Regions from separate parts of the Pseudoalteromonas sp. APAL1 genome, predicted to be linked through region 2. Evidence: predicted binding sites of a transcription regulator. Region 2 holds the regulator's gene; the other holds the start of a gene.
The links. Region 2 encodes LexA, which represses DNA repair genes until DNA is damaged. Its sites were predicted from a motif close to TACTGTATNNNNATACAGTA; they were not measured.
Positions count from the first base shown of each region.

Region 1: L1264_RS00275 (YebG family protein) is a predicted target of LexA. The motif match lies at 1,280-1,299, and genes of this name have one in related genera.

Region 1 covers NZ_JAKGAW010000001.1:60,122-63,548, forward strand. Annotated here, with positions in the region: gene dsbB (disulfide bond formation protein DsbB) at 1-446, shown strand, start outside; gene L1264_RS00265 (DUF6170 family protein) at 446-748, shown strand; gene L1264_RS00270 (ComEA family DNA-binding protein) at 772-1,065, opposite strand; gene L1264_RS00275 (YebG family protein) at 1,353-1,655, shown strand; gene putP (sodium/proline symporter PutP) at 1,718-3,229, opposite strand.
Region 2 covers NZ_JAKGAW010000009.1:32,362-35,788, forward strand. Annotated here, with positions in the region: gene L1264_RS06250 (hypothetical protein) at 1-468, opposite strand, end outside; gene L1264_RS06255 (hypothetical protein) at 627-1,007, shown strand; gene L1264_RS06260 (PaaI family thioesterase) at 1,015-1,452, opposite strand; gene lexA (transcriptional repressor LexA) at 1,613-2,230, shown strand; gene coxB (cytochrome c oxidase subunit II) at 2,668-3,427, shown strand, end outside.

The sequences.
Region 1 (3,427 bases), on a different contig from region 2:
AAATCACCGCATTGTTTTTTCAATACAATATGGGTCTTGAGCCATGCATCATGTGTATTTATCAACGTACAGCAGTATTAGGCTTACTTGCTGCAGGTGTTATAGGTGCGATTAACCCGCAGGCGATGGTATGTAGAGTAGTAGCATTTGTCAGTTGGGGTATATCAGCAATTTGGGGTTATTTTATCGCCAAAGAACACATTGCAATGCAAAACAACACTGATCCTTTTGCATTCAGCTGTGCTTTTGAACCAAACTTTCCGAGCTTTATGCCTCTTCATGAGTGGATCCCAAGTTTCTTTGCTGCTACAGGTGATTGCGGCAATATAGATTGGCAGTTTGCATCACTGAGTATGCCAGCTTGGATGGAAGTGATCTTCGCTGCGTTCTCTGTCGTATTTTTAGTGGTTATAATTAGCCGCCTTGTATGCAAAAAGTCACTGTAATGATATATTTTTTTACCAGTCAAATACCTGAATTAAAGGCCTTTAAAGTGAGGCAGCGCCAGCAAATCATTGCCCTTGCACTTAGCCATTTGAGCCCTATGCACAAAATCACTTTATCTGTCTGTAAACTTGCTTTTTTGGCACCACTATTTTTAGGGCTCGCGTATTTTGAAGGATGGATGCTTCTGCCCTGGTTACTGTTAGCGGGGGTAAGCTATCCGCTTCTAACCACACCACTCGAAAATATATTTGCATTGCCACATCTGCAAACCGCTATTAAAGAATACAAACAGGGCTGTTAGGCCCTGTTTGACAGAGTGGCTTTCTAAAGCGTAATTTGTCCCTTTAATTTTTGGTAGAGTTTCTCACCAATCCCCTTAACCTCTTTTAGCTGTTCGACAGTTTTAAAGTTACCTTGGCTCTTACGATATTCAATAATTGCTTTGGCCTTTGCTTCACCAATACCTGGTAATTGAGTAAGCTGCTCTAACGTGGCTTTATTCAAACTTACTTTTTGTAGCTTAACATCTGCAACATCAACAGGTTTCGCTGCAAGTGCAGCTGTGGCGGGCAAAAGCGCAAGGCTTGAAGCTAACAATAGACTTGATAATAATTTCATATTTTCCTCCATGATGTCCTTACTTGGACAACTAATTTCCTTTGTTACCAAACACTCGCTCCATCGCTTGTGTTCTTAAAATTATAGGCCTAGCAGTTTTCCGATGCTTGGATAGATTTTAGGTAACAATTTAAATTAAGCTAATTTCGCTTTCTTTGTCAAATGATAGAAAGAAAAATGTAAGTTGCTACTTGCAAATAATGTCACAACACATTACTGTATATAAAAACAGTAATCAAGATGGCGATTTTACGCTACAAATGCCACGCTTAAATGCAGGAGAGATCATGGCTGTTGTTGTTAAATATGTTGTAGAAAGAAACGGAGTCGAGCGCATGACGTTTACTACTAAAAAAGAAGCTGATGCGTATGACAAAATGCTCGACATTGCTGAGTCATTGGAACTAATGCTTGAAAAAGTTGATGTACCATTAAGCGAGCAACAAATTGAGTCACTGGCGCTTGAAATGGCAAAAGAAAAAGACCAATTTATGGCTGTACTCAAAGGTGCAAAAGAAGCACCTGCGAAGCCTAAAAAAGCAAAGTCAGACGATAACGTTGCAGATATAAAAGAGAAAGCTGCAAGCTAACCATTCGCTTTAAAATTAAAAAAGGGCAACATCTGTTGCCCTTTTTTGTGTTTAATCAAAAATTACAGTGATGATTCAACTTCATCAAATAAGTCTGTAATTTCCTTTTTAGGCTCGGCTGTCATAAGGCTTACAGCAACAATCGCTATCGTTGATAAAATAAAGCCAGGGACAATCTCATAGATGATTGCACTTAGAGCTTGGCCGTCAATAGTGATTGGCGCGTAAATCCAAAACAACACTGTTGCTGCACCAACAACCATGCCACTGATTGCTCCTTGTAAGTTCATGCGCTTCCAGTACAAACTAATTAGCACAAGCGGACCAAATGCAGCACCAAAACCAGCCCATGCATTACTTACTAAATCAAGGATTGAGCTGTCACGGTCATACGCAAGATAAATAGCAAATAAAGCAACCAAAATAACGCTGATACGACCCACTAACACTAGTTCTTTTTGTGAAGCGCTACGATTTAAGTAAATCTTATAGAAATCTTCTGTTAGTGAACTTGAACATACTAATAGTTGCGACGAGATAGTACTCATGATCGCCGCTAAAATAGCAGCCAATAAGAAACCCGCAATAAGTGGATGGAAAATAAGCTCAGATAACACCAAGAAAATCGTTTCTTTATCATCGATTGGCATTTGATTTTCAAGCATGTACGCTGCGCCAAATAAGCCTGTAAATACGGCACCAATAGCTGAAAGCGTCATCCACGACATACCTACACGACGCATCGTTGGCATATCTTTAACAGAGCGAACTGACATGAAACGAACAATAATATGTGGCTGACCAAAATAGCCTAAGCCCCATGCCATTGCAGAAATAATGGCAATTGTTGAACCACCAGCGAACCAGTCCATCATGTTAAGTGCATGTATTTCTGTTTCTTTAGGAGAACTTAATAATAAGTCATAGCGTGCATTTGCAAGCGTATCCATAAATGGTTGATCAAGCATAGTGTAGGTTGCAATAGGCACCGCTAACAGCGAGATAAACATGATACAGCCTTGCACGAAGTCAGTTAAGCTCACTGCTAAAAAGCCACCAAATAAGGTGTAAAGCACAACAACACCCGTAGTAATGTACAAGCCCATTTCATAACTCATATTAAATGAGTTTTCGAACAGCTTGCCGCCCGCGACAACTCCTGATGAGGTATATAGAGTAAAGAATACAATGATAACGACTGCAGAAATAACACGTAAGATATTTTTATTATCTTCAAAACGGTTTGCAAAGTAATCAGGGATAGTTATCGAATCATTGGCTTTTTCGGTGTAAACGCGTAACCGAGGTGCCACTAAAAAGTAGTTAGCCCATGCACCAAGCACTAAACCGATTGCAATCCAAACCTTGCTTAGGCCAAATAAGTACATTGCACCTGGTAAGCCCATTAATAACCAACCACTCATGTCTGATGCACCCGCTGAAAGCGCCGCAACACTTGGAGATAAGTTACGTCCACCTAGCATATAACCTGACACATCATCTGTTGATTGCTTATAGGCATATAGCCCTATTCCCAACATTACGATGAAGTATAATGCTAACGAAATTATCATTCCTGTTTCCAAATTAGCCTCCAAAAATTAGTTAATGTTGGCTTTTAATCCGAATAATGACTCGCAAGTTATTTAATTATAAGACATTATTGGGGTAAAAACCGATATCACTCATGACTATACCACGCTTCGACACTATAACTCCAATAGTGCCGATAACCAACTAAGTTTACATTTACAACGATACGCTAACAAAAT
Region 2 (3,427 bases):
ATCATCGAAACGAACTTGCCATATGTTTTGTTTATGGGCAGCTTCGCGGGGTCCTTGTTTTAATTGCTGTACTTGCAAAACATTGGCATCAATCAGTAAGTGTGCTTTGGCGTTCGCGATAATTTCAGCCTCACTGGGTTTTGCCATGGGAGCTCCAGTATGACCATTAAAGCTGACAGTGCTTTGCTCAGTAGTAACTTCAATGATTGGTGCATTTAAAAAGTGACTATAGTTAATCGCTTTTATTTGTTGAAATTGGGCGGTTATCCGATCAACTGATGCTGTGTAATCAGCCATCATAAATGGATTATCTAAACTGCGTTTTGCTAAATGTTTACCATGGACTTTTTCGAGGGGGAGTGAACTCATTACTAAGCCTCCCGATAGCCATAGAAGTAGCTGAATGGCTAGCAGATAGCCAAGCCATTTATGCCCTTTGCGAGCATATTTGAACATGCGTTTATTCATCATTACTCCGTTATTATTGTTGTATGGGAGCTATTTTAGGTTGTTTAACTGTATTGCCAATGCGGCATAATGTCGCATTAACTGTATTCTAGATTTGGTATATATACAAAACTGAGTTAAAGTTTCAGTCGATATCAATAGAGGGTAAAAACGAGAGTATGTCGGAAATTCAATTTTTAAATGTGGATCTGGAGCTTGAATCAAAGCACGATATTAGTGCACTTGTTGCTGATTTAAAGAAAAATGCCATGGTTTTACATTACGACCAAGATGAATACCGTCAACTAGCGCGTATTGAGGCTGCTGCTGATATCAGTACACCAGACAAAGCGATTAATCAGTTGTGTGAATTAATTGAATCGTGTTCACGAAATGCTCTTAAGCAGTGGTTGTCGTGCTCTAAACGTACATTTGATATTGGCTTTGAATCAGGCGTTTCACCAAAATGTTTTAATCAAGCCCTGCATGCTGATACCTTGTTGCGTATTTCAGCGATTGGCGCAGGGGTTGAAATTACGATTTATCCAGTCGAAAAATAGCCTGAGCTTAGCGCTCTACAACAGCTGCGGTCATTCTTGATACGCAGCAAAGCTCTCCTGCGGCATTGGTAATTTTAATATCCCACACTGAAGTGCGCTTACCTAAATGAAGAGGCTTTGCTGTAGCCGTTAATACACCCTTACGAGATGCTTTCATATGGTTGGCATTAATTTCTTGGCCAACAGCATAAAATTTATTGAAATCAACCACAAAGTTAGCCGCATAGCTTGCCACTGTCTCGGCTAACACAACGTTCGCTCCGCCATGTACCATGCCCATAGGGTTATGATGCTCAGGAATGGCAGGCATAGTCGCCACTAAATAATCATCACCAATTTCAGTCACCTCAATGCCCATGGTTTTCATTAAAGTACCTTGCCCGGTGATCCCTTGCTCTAAACTTTTACAAAGCTCTAGTGTGATTGGTTGATGCCAAATACTCATTGTATTTCCTTGCCTGCAAATTAAAAATAATACCTTATGGCATCTTTATACCTGGTTCAATGTTAGTTTTGTAGCAATATGATGGCGTTAATTTAAATTTGCGATTTTCAGATAACTGTATATACTCACAGTTAAATGTACTGTATGGAAAACCAGTTGTATGCGCCCATTAACAAAACGCCAATCGCAAATTTTAGAACTAATTAAAGTCTTTATTAAAGATACAGGCATGCCACCTACGCGTGCTGAAATAGCTCAAACATTGGGTTTTAAAAGTGCCAATGCTGCCGAAGAGCATCTAAAAGCACTGGCAAAAAAAGGCATGATCAAAATGAAGCCTGGGGCGAGTCGTGGTATTCAATTAATTGAAGAAGACGAACCTGAGCAATTAGGTTTACCTTTAATTGGACGAGTTGCAGCGGGTGAGCCCATTTTGGCGCAAGAACATGTTGAAAGTCATTGTCAGGTTGATCCTTCACTATTTAAACCTGCGGCTGACTTTTTACTGCGTGTAAATGGTATGAGTATGAAAGACATTGGCATCATGGATGGTGATTTACTCGCAGTACATAGAACGCAAGTTGCTGAAAATGGTCAGGTTGTTGTTGCTCGTGTTGATGAAGATGTAACTGTTAAGCGTCTTGAAAAAGCTGGGCGTAAAGTATTTTTACATGCTGAAAACGAAGAATTTTCGCCAATTGAAGTTGATCTTGAGCATGAATCTTTCAATATTGAAGGGTTAGCGGTGGGTGTTATTCGTAATGCCGACTGGATGTAACTGTTTCTAGAATAGTGCACCAAATTGCTGTAATTTGGTGCGTTGCTTGTTTTTTATTATTTAGCATTGATTTGTAAACCCTTACTCTTTGTATAAAGCCTTATATGGCGCAGTTTTTCACTCTTTTTTTACTCTCACTCTGCCTCTCATTTTAAAATAACGCGCTGATTATAGTTGTTATTTTTGCACCAAAATAAACATTTATTACTACTAAAACTTGCTTATTGCTCATTTTTTAACTAATTGGTTAATACAGTGTATTAACACCTGATTAATAAAAATACACTCAAATGTGCTAGGTGTTAAACATAGGGTTGGTATCATCGCTGGGTCAAAATGATACGTAGTCGCTCTGAACAATAAAAAAAACGAATGGGCACCTTGTTGTATCGCCTTTTCGCTTTGCGTCTTGCAATAGCATTAAAAGGAGCCGTCACATGGGTAAACTGCGTTATGCCTTGTGGCTTATATTACTCTCACCTGTGCAGTTAGCATTGGCAAATAGCCAATTTAATATGCGTAAAGGGGTGACTGATATAAGTAATAGTGTTTATGAATTACACATGACGATATTTATTATCTGTTGTGTGATAGGCATCATCGTTTTTGCGGTGATGTTTTGGGCTTTGATCCATCATCGAAAGTCGAAAGGAGCCAAGCCTGCGCAATTCCACGAAAGTACCAAGGTTGAAATTCTTTGGACTGCCATACCATTTGTGATCTTAATCGCCATGGCAATTCCAGCTACAAAAACACTGATAGCGATGGAAGATGCTTCTAAAGCCGATATTACAATTAAAGTAACGGGCTCACAGTGGAAATGGCATTACGAGTACATGGGCGAGGAAATTGCTTATTACTCAATTCTATCTACTCCAAAAGACCAAATAGATAACCAAGCTGACAAAACAGAACATTACTTACTTGAGGTTGATAAGCCTTTAGTACTTCCTATCAATAAAAAAGTTCGTTTTCTAATGACCTCAGATGATGTTATTCACTCATGGTGGGTGCCTGACTTTGCGGTTAAAAAAGATGCAAACCCGGGTTTTATCAATGAGGCATGGACACGCATAAATGAGCCAGGCATCTACCGGGGTCAGTGTGCTGAGTTGTGTGGTAAAGATCATGGTTTCATGCCTGTTGTTGTGCAAGCGTTGCCTGAAGACGAATTTGCTAACTGGCTAGCAGAGGCTA